One region of the Bacillus sp. 01N45 genome, then DNA from elsewhere that is predicted to be linked to it. Evidence: riboswitches for the same ligand, from Rfam matches in the RefSeq annotation. Region 1 holds a riboswitch; the other holds the start of a gene.

What was found. A riboswitch is a leader RNA that binds a small molecule or an ion and turns the genes downstream of it on or off. The one in region 1 is predicted to bind S-adenosylmethionine.
Region 2: another riboswitch for S-adenosylmethionine. It lies ahead of AC1DMU_RS28570 (M20 family metallopeptidase); the one in region 1 lies ahead of AC1DMU_RS15685 (bifunctional O-acetylhomoserine aminocarboxypropyltransferase/cysteine synthase).

What each region holds. Positions count from the first base shown of each region.
Region 1 is NZ_JBFTQW010000006.1:91,190-99,248, reverse strand. Features, by position in the region: gene AC1DMU_RS15695 (homoserine dehydrogenase) at 1-690, opposite strand, end outside; gene metA (homoserine O-acetyltransferase MetA) at 832-1,737, opposite strand; gene AC1DMU_RS15685 (bifunctional O-acetylhomoserine aminocarboxypropyltransferase/cysteine synthase) at 1,721-3,019, opposite strand; SAM riboswitch class I at 3,112-3,216, opposite strand; gene AC1DMU_RS15680 (chloride channel protein) at 3,531-4,763, shown strand; gene AC1DMU_RS15675 (YjjG family noncanonical pyrimidine nucleotidase) at 4,804-5,499, opposite strand; gene AC1DMU_RS15670 (transcriptional regulator YeiL) at 5,606-6,277, shown strand; gene AC1DMU_RS15665 (FMN-dependent NADH-azoreductase) at 6,340-6,966, opposite strand; gene AC1DMU_RS15660 (response regulator) at 7,157-7,804, opposite strand; gene AC1DMU_RS15655 (GAF domain-containing sensor histidine kinase) at 7,825-8,059, opposite strand, start outside.
Region 2 is NZ_JBFTQW010000023.1:12,703-20,761, reverse strand. Features, by position in the region: gene AC1DMU_RS28585 (alpha/beta fold hydrolase) at 1-1,290, shown strand, start outside; partial or broken gene AC1DMU_RS28580 (IS6 family transposase) at 1,616-1,753, opposite strand; partial or broken gene AC1DMU_RS28575 (Lrp/AsnC family transcriptional regulator) at 1,845-2,237, shown strand; gene AC1DMU_RS28570 (M20 family metallopeptidase) at 2,373-3,578, opposite strand; SAM riboswitch class I at 3,667-3,769, opposite strand; gene AC1DMU_RS28565 (AAA domain-containing protein) at 3,845-6,154, opposite strand; gene AC1DMU_RS28560 (VOC family protein) at 6,266-6,658, shown strand; partial or broken gene AC1DMU_RS28555 (hypothetical protein) at 6,786-7,107, shown strand; gene AC1DMU_RS28550 (DUF1304 domain-containing protein) at 7,223-7,594, opposite strand; gene AC1DMU_RS28545 (monooxygenase) at 7,996-8,059, opposite strand, start outside.

The DNA.
Region 1 (8,059 bases):
AGAAGTAATCCCTTTTACCTTCACATCTCCAAGCTCTACATTTGTAGAAAAACCAAGGGTAGCCAAAATGGTCATTTTTCTCGCTGCATCTAAACCTTCCACATCTGATGTTGGATCTGCTTCTGCAAATCCAAGTTGTTGGGCTTCTTTTAACACGTCGTTATATGCTCTCCCTTCATCTGACATTTTCGTCAAAATAAAATTTGTCGTTCCATTTACAATTCCCATTACTTTCGTAATAAGATCTGAAGAAAGTCCTTCTACGATACTTCGTAAAATCGGAATCCCTCCGGCTACACTTGCTTCATAAAACAAATCTGCTTTATTATCTTTTGCTACCGCTAAGAGTTCCGCCCCATGTAACGCCATTAAATCTTTATTGGCAGTCACAACATGCTTCCCGCTCTGTAAGGCTTGCAAAATATATGCTTTTGCATCATCAATGCCACCCATCACTTCGATGACAACGTCAATATTTGGATTATCTAAAATTTCATTTGCATCTTGTGTTAATAGAGTAGAAGGTACCTCTACCTCTCTCTCTTTTTCAATATTTTGTACTAGTACTTTCGTTACTTTTACAGGACAACCTACTTGGTGGATAAGTCGCTCTTGATGATCTGTAATGATACGAACTACACCACTCCCAACTGTCCCAAGACCTAATAAACCAACTTGAATTTCTTTCATAATACTGTCCACCCCTCAAAAATTGTGTTTAGATGAAATTATATGAGTAAAAAATATGAAAAACAATGTTTTTTGAACATTCGGAAAAATATGAGTTAATCTTTACAAAGAAAACGTTGCCACGTGTTACACAATCTTTTTTTATAATACATAAGGGGTTTCTTGATACACGTAATAATTCAGCCAATTAGAGAATAATAGATTCCCATGGCTTCTCCACCTTACAAGTGGTTTCTCATTTGGATTATTATGCTTAAAATAATTTTTCGGCACATCAATATTTAACCCTTTTTGGCGGTCCCGTTCGTATTCTTGCTTTAACGTATCACAACTATATTCACTATGCCCGAGCGCAAACACTTGCCTTCCTTCTTGCCCAATGACAAGGTGAACACCTGCTTCCTCAGAATTTGCTAATAATGTTAAGTCTGTCACCTTTCTAATATCACTCTCTCGTACTTCTGTATGACGAGAATGCGGGGCAAAAAACAATTCATCAAACCCTTGTAACAATTTCACATGTTGCTCACGAACTTCATGTTCAAATACACCGAACATTTTTTCCTTAAGAGGATACTTTGGAACACCATAATGATGATACAAGCCAGCCTGTGCCCCCCAGCAAATATGAAGCGTAGATGTTACATTCTTTTTTGAATACTCCATAATACGTTTAAGCTCTTCCCAATAATCTACCTCTTCAAAAGAAAGAGTTTCAACTGGTGCTCCTGTAATAATAAGTCCATCAAATTTCTCATTCTCAATATCACGAAATGTTTTATAGAAACTCGTTAAATGGTCCTGCGCTACATTGCGAGACAAATGTGATTCCATATGAAGTAAGTGAACATCTAATTGCAACGGTGTGTTGCCAATTAAACGAAGTAATTGCGCTTCTGTTTCTTGCTTTGTAGGCATTAAATTTAAGATAGCAATTTTCAATGCCCGGATATCTTGTGTTTCTGCTCGCTCCTTCGTCATTACAAAAATATTTTCCTTCTGCAACACTTTGCGAGCTGGTAAATCTCTATCAATTATGATCGGCATGTTCTTTGCCTCCGACTAGCGCTGCTTCTAAATCTGCAATAATATCAGAAACATCTTCTATACCAACCGATAAACGAATTAAATCTGATGTAACGCCAGCTAGACGCTGATCTTCAGCACTTAATTGTCTATGCGTTGTGCTAGCAGGATGTATAACACAAGTTCGTGCATCCGCTACATGCGTTACGAGAGTTGCTAGTTTTACATTTGCGATAAATTCTTTCGCTGCTTCTAATCCGCCCTTAATGCCGAATGTTAAAACACCACTAGCACCTTTTTTCAAATACGTTTGTGCTAACGAGTAATTTTCATTGCTATCTAATCCCGGATAATTCACCCATTCAATACGTTCATGGTTAGCAAGCCACTTAGCAACTGCGAGAGCATTTTCACTATGACGCTCCATTCTTAAATGTAGCGTTTCTAAGCCGATATTGCTAATATACGCATTGAATGGGCTCATACAGTTTCCATAGTCTCTTAATAATTGAACACGTGCCTTCACAATATACGCTGCTGCACCAAAATTTTGAACGTAACTTACGCCGTGATAACTTGGATCCGGTTCAACAAGTTCAGGATATTTCCCATTTGTCCAATCAAAGTTCCCTCCGTCAATGACAATGCCGCCTAAAGAGCTTGCATGACCATCAATATATTTCGTCGTAGAATGAACGATAATATTTGCTCCGTGCTCAAATGCTTGGCATAAATAAGGAGTTGCTAATGTATTATCCACGATAAAAGGTACTTCTAACTCTTTCGCTGCATCTGAAAATTCTTTGAAATTTAAAACGTTCATCGCTGGATTTCCTAACGACTCTGCATAAACAAGTTTCGTCTTATCATTAGCAAGGGCCACAATTTCATCAGCACTTAAATTCGGATTAAAGAACGTAACGTCAATACCAAGCTTACGCAAACTCACTCCAAATAAATTAAACGTTCCGCCATAAACTGTGGAAGAACAAAGCAAGTGGTCTCCGCTACTACAAATATTTAAAACAGCAAGCATAATAGCAGCCTGCCCAGAAGCCGTTGCAACAGCTCCTACACCACCCTCTAAATCCGCTAACTTTTGCTCAAATGCAGCTAAAGTAGGATTTCCAATACGCGTATATATATATCCTTCTGCCTCTAAATTAAATAGCGCTGCTAAATCATCTGAAGTATCGTATTTATACGTTGTACTTTGATAAAGTGGCAAAACACGCGGTTCACCATTCTTTGGTGTATAGCCACCTTGCACACAAATTGTTCCTTTTCCCCATGATTCTCCCATCTCTCATTCTCCTTTCTTTTATACAAAATAAAAAACTGCTCCTTTCCTGAAAACAAGAAAGGAGCAGTTTGAAAACACGCTCTAAAGGCTCTTTCTTATCTTTCAGGATTATTACCTGCAGGATTTGGCACAATTCCGTTATACGGCTGTTGCCAAGGTTTCATCGGGCCTGTCCCTCCACCTTTTCTTGATAAGACTATGCAATTACCGTTGATTTTATAGCAATAATTTCCTAATGTCAAACAGTTTTTCTGAATGTTCTAAATTAAATACAAAGAATTTGACATGCATAACAAAAGAAATATATTCCATATCCATTTGAAAAAGACCTTTTAAAACCCACGATTACTATATAAAATTAAGTAAGTAGTTTAACTGTATACATTTCAAATTCTCACGAGACCTCAATATATTGAATAAGCCCACCTCTCAAAAAGATACTATACATATTCCTTTCACAGTAGCATATTTAATCCTTTCGACATTAAAACTTACATAACGGAGGTATAACATGACAAACACAAAGGACATGCACTATATACTCGTCCTATACGGCATTCTTTTAGGCTCTATAGTAGGAGCTACAGTCTGGCTATTTTTAGTTACAATAAATATCGGCATTCACTTTATTTGGGGATACTTACCTACTATTTTCTCTTCTCCCCCGTATTACACTATTTGTGTAACAACTATCGGTGGTATTCTCGTTGGTTTAACCCAAAAATACTTCGGCATATATCCACGTCTTATGCCGGAAGTGATGGGTGAATATAAAAAAACTGGTAGAATTGAATACCGTTTTGTACATAAAGCTACTTTAACTGCGATTATCGTTTTAATATTTGGAGCTAGCTTAGGTCCCGAAGCAGCACTTGTTGGAATTATCGGTGGACTTTGTACATGGGTAGGGGATCGCTTTACATTTGCCTTAAAAGGAATGAATGAACTAACAGAGGTTGGAATTGGCGCTACTTTAAGTGTAATTTTTAACGCGCCATTATTCGGTTATTTAGCTCCAAATGAAAATGAGGGTGAGCAAATTAACGAATTTTCTAAAGGAAAAAAAGCAATTGTATATTTAGCTACCACTTTCGCTGGCTTTTCCGTTTATTTATTACTTAGTAAATTCGATAATCGCGGATCCTTTATCGTTGATTTTGGGGAAGGTTCCCTTTCTCTTAATGAATGGATCGCCTTTCTACCACTTGCTAGTATTGGTGCTATAGTTGGTTTCTTTTATTTCAAATTTGAATTCACATTAGAGAAATTAATCCATCCCTTCAGGGAATACAAACTATCACTTGGAATTATCGGTGGTATTTTATTAGGAATTACAGGAACTTTTCTCCCGTACACGTTATTCTCAGGAGAACATCAATTAAAAGATTTAGTCGTTGAATGGAGTCATTTATCTTTCTGGGTACTACTTCTTTCAGGTGTTTTAAAATTATGTATTACTGCCGTTTGTTTAAATACAGGTTGGCGCGGTGGACATATTTTCCCAATTATATTTGCTGGATCTAGTATCGGATATGCTATAGCTTCCATTATCCCGATAGATCCAATCGCTTCGGTAGCCATCGTCACGACAGCAATTTCAAGCTATGCATTAAGAAAACCAATTGCTATAACATTACTATTACTCATGTTTTTCCCGCTCAATTTACTATTACCGATGCTTGGAGCGGCAGCGATTGGTAATGCATTTCCACTTCCTAAAAATAACGAAGCTGCAAACGAATAAAAATAGGCAGTAGGGACAAAAGTTCCACTGCCTATTTTTATTACACACGTTGCTTCAATAACGCGTATAACTCTTCAAAATTTTGTACTTCATATGTTGGCACAATCTCGCTATTATTTGATTTCTTTTCTGGATTAAACCAACAAGTATCAATTCCCGCTACATATCCACCTTTCATATCAGCACTTAACGAATCCCCAATAATGAGCCCTTCTTCAGGGGAAAAATTAGGAATTCGTTCAAAAACATAATCAAAATACTCTTTCATCGGCTTTTGGAATCCCGTATCTTCAGAAACGAAAATATCTTTAAACAAGGCATGTAATCCTGCATTACGTAAACGTTTATCTTGCGTCTTAGAAATACCGTTTGTCACTATATATAAATCGTACTCACTTTGAATTTGACTTATAAATTCAAACGCACCTTGCATAAGTTGGTCTCCTTCTTCTAAGTAGCTACGATAATTATTTTCGAATAATACTCCATCTACTTCTTCCCCGTACTCTTTAAACAAAATTGAAAACCGCGTATTTACAACTTCATCACGGTTCATTTCACCTTCCTCAAAAGCATCCCAAAGACTTTTATTAATTTTTTTATAGTGCCCTTCAACCTCGCTAGTTAGAGGAATCCCTTTCTCTTCAAACAGCATACGTAACGCCATTTTCTCCGCCTTCTGAAAATCTAACAATGTATCATCTACATCAAATAGCAATGTTTTATATTTTTTCATAAGCCCTTCACACTCTCTTTTCTACAAAAACAAATTTACGTAAATCGTATCATTCCTTCTTGTAAACATAATAGGAGATATCTCATACTAAACATGAGGTGAAAATATGAAAGTCAGCAAAAATAGCGAAGAAATCTCTCATTACATGCAAACTTACAACGTCCATACTCTTTTTTCTTTTAATGTCTTACCGTATGCTGAACTACATTCCTTTCAAAAGAGAGAAAGGATATGTAATGAAGGCGTTGATGTTCCTTATCTTTATTACTTAATTTCCGGAAAAGCGAAAATATATATGAGTCACAAAAACGGGAAGGTCTCCTTAATTAACTTTATTCAAGCACCTTCGTTCATTGGAGAATTAGGGTTAATTGGCGTTGAATCCGTTACGAAAACGGTGGAAGTGATTGAAGATTGTATGTGCTTAGCGCTCCCTCTTAAAGATTGTCAGCATCTTTTATTGCAAGATGCTACCTTTCTACAGAAACTATGTAAATTTATCGGCGAAAAAACAATTAGCCGAACAGAAAGTTACGCCAAAAACAATAGTTATCCGTTCGAAAATCGATTAGCGGCTTTTATTCTATTAACAGAACAAAATAACAGTTATACAGAAAAACATACCGAGGCTTCGGAATACTTAAATGTCAGCTACCGCCATCTTTTATACGTATTAAACCAGTTTTGCCAGCAAAATTACTTAAAAAAAGACGGAAGAACCTATTACATACAAGATCGAATTCAATTAGAAAAACTGGCTGATGAACTTAAAATATAAAAAAGTAGCATTAACGTTTATCTGTTAATGCTACTTTTTTCGAGTGACGATTCTATTTTCAATTAAAATTTACTTGCCACTTTAGCTGCTTCTTCAAGACCAGCTGTAATGATTTCTTCTGCTTTATCTGGGAATTGGTTATGTCCTTCAATAACTACTGTTTCCATATTTGTTGCACCGAAGAAGCCCATCATGCTTGCTACATATTTAACAGCCATTTCTACTTCAGCTGCTGGACCTTCAGAATATACGCCGCCGCGCGCGTTTAATAATGCAATCTTCTTATCTCCAATTAGACCAACTGGACCTTCTGGCGTATATTTAAACGTTTTGCCAGCTCGGTTTAAATAATCAATATATGTGTGTAGCACTGCTGGAATCGTTAAGTTCCATAATGGGAAACCGAAAACGACTTTATCAGCTTCTAAAAATTGATTTAAATACTTATCAGCAACTGCTACTGCTTTTGCTTCCTCTTCAGTTAAATCAAATCCTTTACCTGCTTTGAATGTACCATTAATCATATCTACGCCTACATATGGTAATTCTTCTTTATATAAATCAAGTTCTACTACTGTATCATTTGGATGTGCTTCTTTATAGTTTGCTAAAAATGCCTCGTATAATTTCACACTAACTGCTTGTTCCGCTGGGCGGTTGTTTGCTTTTACAAATAAAACTGTTGCCATTGTTTTTCCTCCTAGTACTCACTCTTCTGTTGTTATATGCTTTCAAAAAAGGTATCCCTTGTAATTGTTGTTTTGTTGCTTACAAACATATTTTATCTTTATATCAAGACAATTTCGTCCTCACATAGACGTATTTTTCCATAAAAAAAGTCCACCTTCTAAAGGCGAACTAGGTCTTACGACTTTTGTCTTATACAATTCCATTTTTCACTGCATATAATGCTGCTTGCGTGCGATCAGATAAATTCAACTTACTCAAAATACTACTTACATGAGCTTTTACCGTTTTTTCTGTAATAACTAAAACAGAAGCGACCTCTTTATTACTCATTCCTTTCGCTAATAGCTGCAACACTTCATTTTCTCTCGCCGTTAGCACATCCACTTGAATAGAAGGTTCTTCTTCCTTTTCTTCCACAGGTAATGTTTGAGAGAGAAGAGTATTTGCTATATCTGGATGTAATTGAATATTACCTTTATATGCGCTTCGAATAGCTTCAACAAGCTGATCGGGTTCTACATCTTTTAAAATATACCCACTTGCCCCCGCCCTTAACGCTGGTAAAACATGCGCCTGATCAGAAAAGCTAGTTAATACAATTACTTTCACATTTGGATATTCTTTTTTGATGCACGCCGTCGCCTCGACACCATCCATTTCGGGCATATATAAATCCATTAATACAACATCAGGATTCGTCTCCCCTACTTTCACTAACGCTTCTTTCCCATTATTTGCTTCTCCAACTAACGCTAAATCTTCCTGTGTACTTAAGAAAAATGCTAATCCTTTTAAAACAACTGTATGATCATCAACTAACAATACTTTTATTTTCACAAACTTCCCTCATTTTCACATCATAATGGTACATTTACTTTTACACTTGTTCTTTTCTTATCACTTACAATTTTAATTGTTCCACCGACTAATTCTACTCTTTCGCGCATCGTAGTCATACCGAGTGATTTCTTCTCTTTTATATTCTTCTCTACAAAGCCGTTTCCTTGATCGACTATTTCTAATGATACATTCTTCTCCGTCACTTTGAAATAAATCGCCGCTTCTCTGACATTCGCATGTTTACTTACGTTA
Region 2 (8,059 bases), on a different contig from region 1:
GTAATCGTCGGAGACTCCTTCTCAGGGAAAACAGAACAGATTGGAGGCCTTAGTATCTTAGTCGATGCCGTAAGGCGAAATCTTATGCCGCTTGTTCCAGGCGGCGACGATTATTGGTTACCAATGGTTCATATTGACCATGTGGCTTCGTTTATTTCAAAACTTGTTAACACAGAAGGGTTATCAAGCAATACCTACTATCTTTTAGATTCTAAGCAAGAAAGTCCGTCGATCCGAACTTTCATCAAACTCATGGCACACGAATTACAGACAACAAAGCCGTTAGGAACTATACCGCTTCCGTTATTGAAAACTGTGCTTAGAATGGGTGCTGATAAGATGCTTGGTATTCCTAAAGAATCCATGAGTTTTCTTGTTAAGTCGGAATTCCCTGTTTACAGTAAATTAGAAATAGAACAAAGGAACGGCAGAAATTCATTCGTAGTTCCGTCCACGCTCCCTTTTATCATTAGTGATTTGGATTATCGGTTAAATCATTTAGGCCTGAATCAAAATGAGCAGAAAGATTTTAGTCAACGAAGAAGGGCTAACTTAGTTTCGCTAGAGAAAGATAGGAATGAAACACCTATTATTTTTCTTCATGGGACGTTCAGCAATGCCGATGCCCTTTTGCCCCTCTCACAATTTTTAAGCGGTTTAAATACTTGGTTCGTAGATTTACCTGGATTTGGGCGTACCCCTTATCACCATAATCCTTCTGTGATAGAAGGCTATGTAGAGAGCATTTCCACTATGATCACTGAGTTGAACAGACCCGTTATATTAGTGGGGCATTCATTTGGCGGATTGATTGCGGCTCAAGTGATGGAACGGCTGCCCTCACTGATCAAACAACTCATTTTATTGCAGCCAGTACTGCATCCTATCCAACCTAAATATAGATTTCGACGTATTACAAGTTTCGTTCTAAAATATATGGAGCCCGCCCGTTTGGAAAAAGAGCTAATTCAAACCAATAGCTTCAGAACATCGAGTCAATTATTGAGTAATTACGCTCATTCTGTGGTCCGTGATTTAAAATCCCCCCGTATACGCAAAACTAACGCTACGGTCATGTCTTGCTTAACTATATCAAAATCCATCCAGTTAAATCCCGAGACATGGGATAAGAGGAAAATTAAGATACTATGGGGAGCTTTGGACAAGGATCATCATGTCCCAAAGCAGTTTGAACACTTGGATATTACACGTATTCAGTACGGTCATCAGTTTCCTGTTGAATCTCCTGAACTAACTGCTCAATGGATTTCTCAAGCTGTAACAGTATAAAGGTTCTTTTGATAGTATTGATGGAGGTGTGATTGTCAACACAAATTCAGACTGCTTTTTTAAGGGCTCGTTTTCTGAACTCAACTGAACTTAAATAACCTAAAGTTCCATGTGCATGATGATGGTTAAACTGGTTCTGTTGCAAAGTTTGAAAAAAGCATAAACAGGTTGGTAAATGCAGAACAATGTTTAGGAAGTAGCTAGTAATTGTTGAAGTTCATTGTACGTTGAAAAGGCGGAGTCTCTTTGAAGACTTCGCCTTTGTTTATATAGGGTATGAAAGGTTTCATAAGCGTGCAGATTTACTTTTTACTTTCCAAATTCAATAGATGGGATTGCCATATTTATGACTCCATCGCATGATGGTTGTTGTTTTCACTGAAATACCACGTTCTTTCAGGATTTCAGATACATCACGATAACCGAAAGAAAAACGGCAGTAGTAGCCGACAACTACTAAAATAACATCTTACTTGAATTGTTTTCCTTTAAAATATCTCATGTCCGATTCCCCTAAATCCTGTTTTCTAGAGTGTAGCTTCATGTAGAAAAACTTGTTATATGAAAATGCGAGAATTTCCGTTTCATAAATAGGACGGATCATATCCATGACGCAACCTGCTGTAAAAGAGCGTATTAATAAACTTGAAGATCAAGGAGTTATAGCGGCTTGCCGAACAAAATTTGAGCCTTCTAAAATTAATAAAAACATTCAAGCATTCATCATGTTTAAAACGAGTCAATACTCTGATTTCATCCAATTTTGTAATGCCGCTCCCGAAGTAACTGATTTATATCGAATTAGCGGGGAGTTTAATTATATGATGAAGGTCATGAGCGATTCGATGGATTCTCTCGCTACATTTTTAGACTCCTTAATGCAATTTGGATTATCGTCTCCTTTAATTGTTTTAAAGAGTGAGTTTGAGGAGAAATTGTCGTTCTGATAAGAGGGTACTAAGATAAAGATACCGAGTGTATGTGGGAAAATTCTTATATAATATAAAAAGAACCAGCCATAGGCTGGTTCTTTTTTCATTCAATTTCCTACTAGAAAATCCAGAGATACGTCTCCTTCTCACCTACCCCTGATTTCTCTGCGCCTCTCTAAACTCCTCCTTCACCTTCTCTAACAGCCCTTCTTCCGTAATTAATCGATACGCTGTATTTGCTAGTGCTTTTGCGGATGTAATTAACGCTTTATCTCCAAGTTCTGAACGTGCTGCTTCTCTAAATTCATTCGTATGCGCAATTAAGTCATCTGGACCGATTTTAATGTACGGATGAATTGTTGGTACGACTTGACTTACGTTTCCTGCGTCTGTTGAGCCGATGCCAAATCTTTCTTTCCGATTTACGTCTTCACCTTGTAATTCTAGTTCTTCGGCTACGACGTCATTATATGTTTTTGTTACGAGTAGTTCATCGATTTCGTTTTGGAATTGATGGATTTTCACTTTTGCGCCTGTTGCTAACGCTGCTCCTTGTGCGATATTTTTTACTTTTTCTGTTACTTCTGCACATCTTTTTCGCGTTGCTGCACGGATGAAGAACCTTGCTGATGCGTAGTCAGGAATAATATTAGGTGCTTTTCCCCCCTCGGTAATAACGCCATGAATTTTCACATCTGATGGAAGTTGTTGGCGAAGTGCGTTAATACCGTTATAAAGTTGAATTATCGCATCTAATGCGTTAATCCCTTCTTCAGGTGAAGCTGCGGCGTGAGCTGTTTTTCCGTAAAAATGAAAATCAAGTGGATCGACTGCTAGTGAAGGGCTCGTTGGCGCTGTTTTTCCGCTCGGATGAATCATAAGTGCCGCATCAATATCTTTAAATAACCCCGCTTTTACATAACTCGCTTTCGCACTACCATTTGGTCCTCCTTCTTCGGCTGGAGTACCAAACACGACAACTTCTCCGCCAATTTCTTCAAGCGTTTCTGATAATGCGATCGCGGCCGCAACGCTAATTGTGCCAATTAAATTGTGACCACACGCATGACCAAGTCCTGGTAAAGCGTCATACTCAGCTAAAAATGCGATAACTGGCCCTTGTTTTCCTGAACTTTTTCGCGCGATAAATCCTGTTTCATGTCCAGCTATATTGTGCTGCAGCTGAAACCCTGCACTACCTAGTAATAAACTTAACGTTCTTGATGCGTAAAACTCTTGGTTACCAATCTCCGGATTCGCATGAATATCGTGACTTGTTTCTATGTACTTTTCCTTATTTCTTTCTATACTCTCTTCAATTGTTTTTCTTTGTGACGTTACTCCAGTCGCTCCCATTTCTCTTCCCCCTTATATTTTCACATAAAAAAGCCTCTTTCTAAAAGATAGAAAGAGGCTTCTGCATTTACAGTCAAAATGAGCTTCTTTCTTATCTTTCAAGTTACCTTGCTGGAATTGGCACAGTATTCATAAAAGAATCCGCTGCCGAGGTGTCATAGGGCCAGTCCCTCAACCTCTCGTGATAAGAATTTTCATAAGATTATATTAAATTATATTCATTCTATGTTCATTCCAATTAAAAGTCAAGGAATTCCTATCCGAATTTACCGAATATCTAAAAATCCTTTTAACACACCAATTGTTTCCGGTGCTTGTAATCTTGCACATACGTACGGAAATTCCATACTACCTTCAAACATCATTTGAGATGTGAGCGGTGCTCCTGCCCAAAAGATTTCATCATCGATTACGATAAACGGGAATGCTTTATTTTGTCTTTGTAACTTTACATTTTTTAACGGAACTGGTCCATCACTATACACTGTTATTTGCGCATTTGTACGCATTAACGCTTGCCAGACTCGCTTATCCACTTGCTTTGTACTTGGAAGTGAAATAATAATTTTTCGTTTTGCGGCTAAAATATCTTTCAATAACCCTTTCGGCTCTTCAAGATTCATTTCCATAAACCAGCGTAAACGTTTCGAAATTTTCCGCTCCCACAATTGTCTTGATGTCGTACGATCATACACATCTCCGTGACGTTCTATATGAGCTGTTAATTGTGATAACGCTTGTTTTCTCGAAAGGTTTTTACGCATATAATGACAATCTGATAATTGAATGAACTTCCCTCTTGCCCTTGTCACTGCAACGTTGACGAGGCGATGATTTTTATGGTCAAAGAATAACACGCCAGGTCGTTCTTGCGGATAACTATCAACCGTATCAAATATCATCATATCTCTTTCAGAACCTTGAAACTTATGAACCGTCGCCGCTAAAACTGGTATGTTTTGATATTTCGTTCTCTGCAACATTTCTCTAATACACGTTGATAAAAAGCGGGATTGTGCCCTGTAAGGTGTAACAACACCGATCGATTGAACACCATCTAACAGTCCGATTAACATCATTTGCATCGCTACTAAACCAGACATAATGTTAAATCGAGAACCAGAAGCAGCGTCCTTTAACGAAAAGGCTCCCATTAAGCTCGTATCAAATAAAACACTTGCCTCATTTGCGAACGGTTGCAATCGCGCAAGTTCTTTACGCTCTGAAACAGACGGATGGTCGTATACTCTATTTTTATAAATAAATGAGTTTGTAAACTTCGATATATCCGCATGCATACGCCTTTGTTCCTGCAACATAAATAGGTTCGGATGTGCTTCTGATTTATTGACAGAATCAACAATCCCAGCATGGTAAAACATATCTTCCCCAAGCCATTTTCGAACGAGTTCATGGTTCGCCATCGCAATTGGAGGTAACTGTAAAAAGTCCCCACAAACGACGATACGTTTTCCAAGTGAAGCTGCTAATGCAATTTGCGGAACATATGCCATACTCACTTCATCTACGACAACTAAATCAAATGTACGCTCATAAATAAGTGAATCAATGGCACATTTCGATAAAGTTGCGCCGATTACTTTTGCATTTTCAATATATTCTTTTTCTACTTCTTTAATTTTCGCTTTTTGCTTTCGAAGATCACTTTCAATCTCTTGTATACGCTTCTTATCAGCAGAAGTCGCTTTATATGATAAAATCTTTTCACGAAGATCTTGTCGTGTTTCTTCTAAATAGAGTCTTTCCTCTCCCCATGATCCGTTCGTCGTTTCAACTAACTTCGACGTAAGTAATGTTTCATGATTTCTTATATGTTCATGTTGACTATAACCGTAACGAACAATTTCACCAGGTTTCCATTTCTTTTTCTTCTCAATTTGCTTCGTTACTTCACTCATTAATACGTCTACTGCCGCATTACTATGAGCTAATACAAGTACCGATTTTCCTTTTTGATAATGCGCCGAAATAATACGTGATAAATTGTAAGACTTCCCTGTTCCAGGGGGGCCCCACACATACGTTGTCGGATTGTAAAATGAACGATATGCCAATTCATTTTTCGGATTTTTCATCTTCTCAATATGTTTCGGACTGCTCGTCCCATCAACAAGACGCTTTATACGATTACGTTTTAGCTTATCTTTATGTGCCTCTTTCAATCGCTCTTGTAGTTGCTCTAACAATTGCCACGGTTCACTGTATAAAACAGCTTCTCGTATTTCACCTTGTATATAATCATTTAATTTCAGTTCTATTTCTAATCCATGTACAGATAATACTTCTCCTGTCGCTTCCTCACCATCAAACTCAATTCGAATTGGTGAACCTTCCGGTAAGCTTACTTCCGATATGAGCTGAAATACGTATACTGTACTTTCATAATCTGTATATAAAAAACGACCGTTCATGATAGAAATTTTACTACCACCTATCGTTTTCCAATGTTTAATTTCATACGCTAATGCATAATGCCACTCTTTCATCGTTGCCGATAATGAAGGAGTTTGAGTAGGTGTATTCATCGTATAATCTCCTTCCTTCTCCCCAAACATACTTTCTCACTATACCATATAACAAGCTAAAATTTGTAAGGTTTTTATCTTGCTTATTTTCTTAATTTTCAATAACATATTGTATATATTTTTCAGAAAGAAGGGATCTACATGCCAGTTAGAAGAATTGAACACGTCGGTCTTATGGTCGCAAACTTAGAAGCATCTATTTCATTTTATGAAGAAGTAGTTGGCTTACAGCTCATTAAACGTATGGGTCACCCGAATCCCGACTTAAAACTCGCTTTTTTAGGTGTGGAAGAATCGAAGGAAACGATACTTGAATTAATTGAAGGCTACAACTCTTCTCTTCCGGCAGAAGGAAAAGTACATCACATTTGCTTTAAAGTGGATTCATTAGAAGATGAAATCGAAAGACTAAAGAAACACAAAGTAACCTTTTTACTAGGAGAAGAAATTGAAACATTACCAGATGGAACACGTTACATATTCTTCGCTGGTCCTGATGGAGAATGGATTGAGTTTTTTGAAACGGAGAGGTAAAGTGGGACTTTAGGATAGAAAAAGAGCCGGAATTCCGGCCCTTGTTTTTAAATAGTAACAAGGAAACATATCTTCAATCCGAAAACTCACCTATATTAAAAAACAATCATTTTGTTAGGAGCAGAGAATGATTAATACAATCTATATTATTATTTTTTGGATCCTTATACTCTTTCCAATCCTTTATGTAATCAAGATAAAGCATTGGAATTTAAAAGTAGTTGCCGTATTTGTTGGAAGAATTCTATTAAGTATTGTCTATTTCATAAATGGAATGGTGTTAGGTCTGCAACGGAATTGGATAGAGTCCCCCCTATGAAACAGAATGGGATTTCTTTATAAAGTCTTTATTACACAGTAAAACTGATGCATTTATACACTTGTTACTTCTCATTATTATCATTATTTTGGATCTAGTCATTACATTTTATTATATTAATAAAATGTAATAGGGTGTTTTTCCTATTTCTTTTCTTACTGAGGTAGCGCCACATACCTAGAAAGTTAAGAGTATGCAAAGTCATTTTTAGGAAAGATTGTTTCTTTTATTGAAAAACTTTGTTTCTACATCATAGATAAAAGAGCGACCAATGCTAAAATAGCTGGAAGTCCTTGTTTCACAATAATTGATTTATTAGATGTGAAACCTCCAAAAATAGCTGCGATCACCACACAAATCACGAAAAATAATTGAACCATATAACCAATTGGGTTAAACCCAATTATAAGTCCCCAAATGAGACCAGCGGCTAAAAATCCATTATATAACCCTTGGTTTGCAAACATAACAGCTACGTTTTTATCTCCTTCTAAATGCTTCGGTAATTTGAAAGCACGTTTCGCTACTTTTGAATTAATAAAAAACATTTCGAGGATCATGATAAACAAATGTTCTAATGCTACAATCCCGACTAAAATAGCTGCGATTATTTCCATACCATTCTACCCCCTCTCTCCTTAATATCAGTTCTATATTATTTCAACTGTGAATTCTATCAACTAGGAAACGATTCCCTTCGTCGGCTGCTTGATCGATAGATAGAAGCATAGTTGGTACATAGCGAGCAATTCCAATCGAGATTGACTAATACCAACGCATTCTTCAAACTTCTCACCAATTCTTTCTAACTGAAAACAGTTGATATATCAATGATTGATGCGTCAATTAATATACATCTCTTTTTTTAGTTTTGCAAGTTTTTTTGCTCAAGTGGGTCTATTTTGTTTCAGCAGCTTTAAATTCATTCACAACAACAGTTCAAATTTCTAGAAATCCTAGTAAAGAAGAATTCAAAAAAAGAAGAGATTATCCCCTTCTTTTTTTTGAATTCCCCTTATTATTTACTATAACCACGATTCAGTTTCGTTAACTTTTCATTGATGGTAAAAATTCTTACTCTA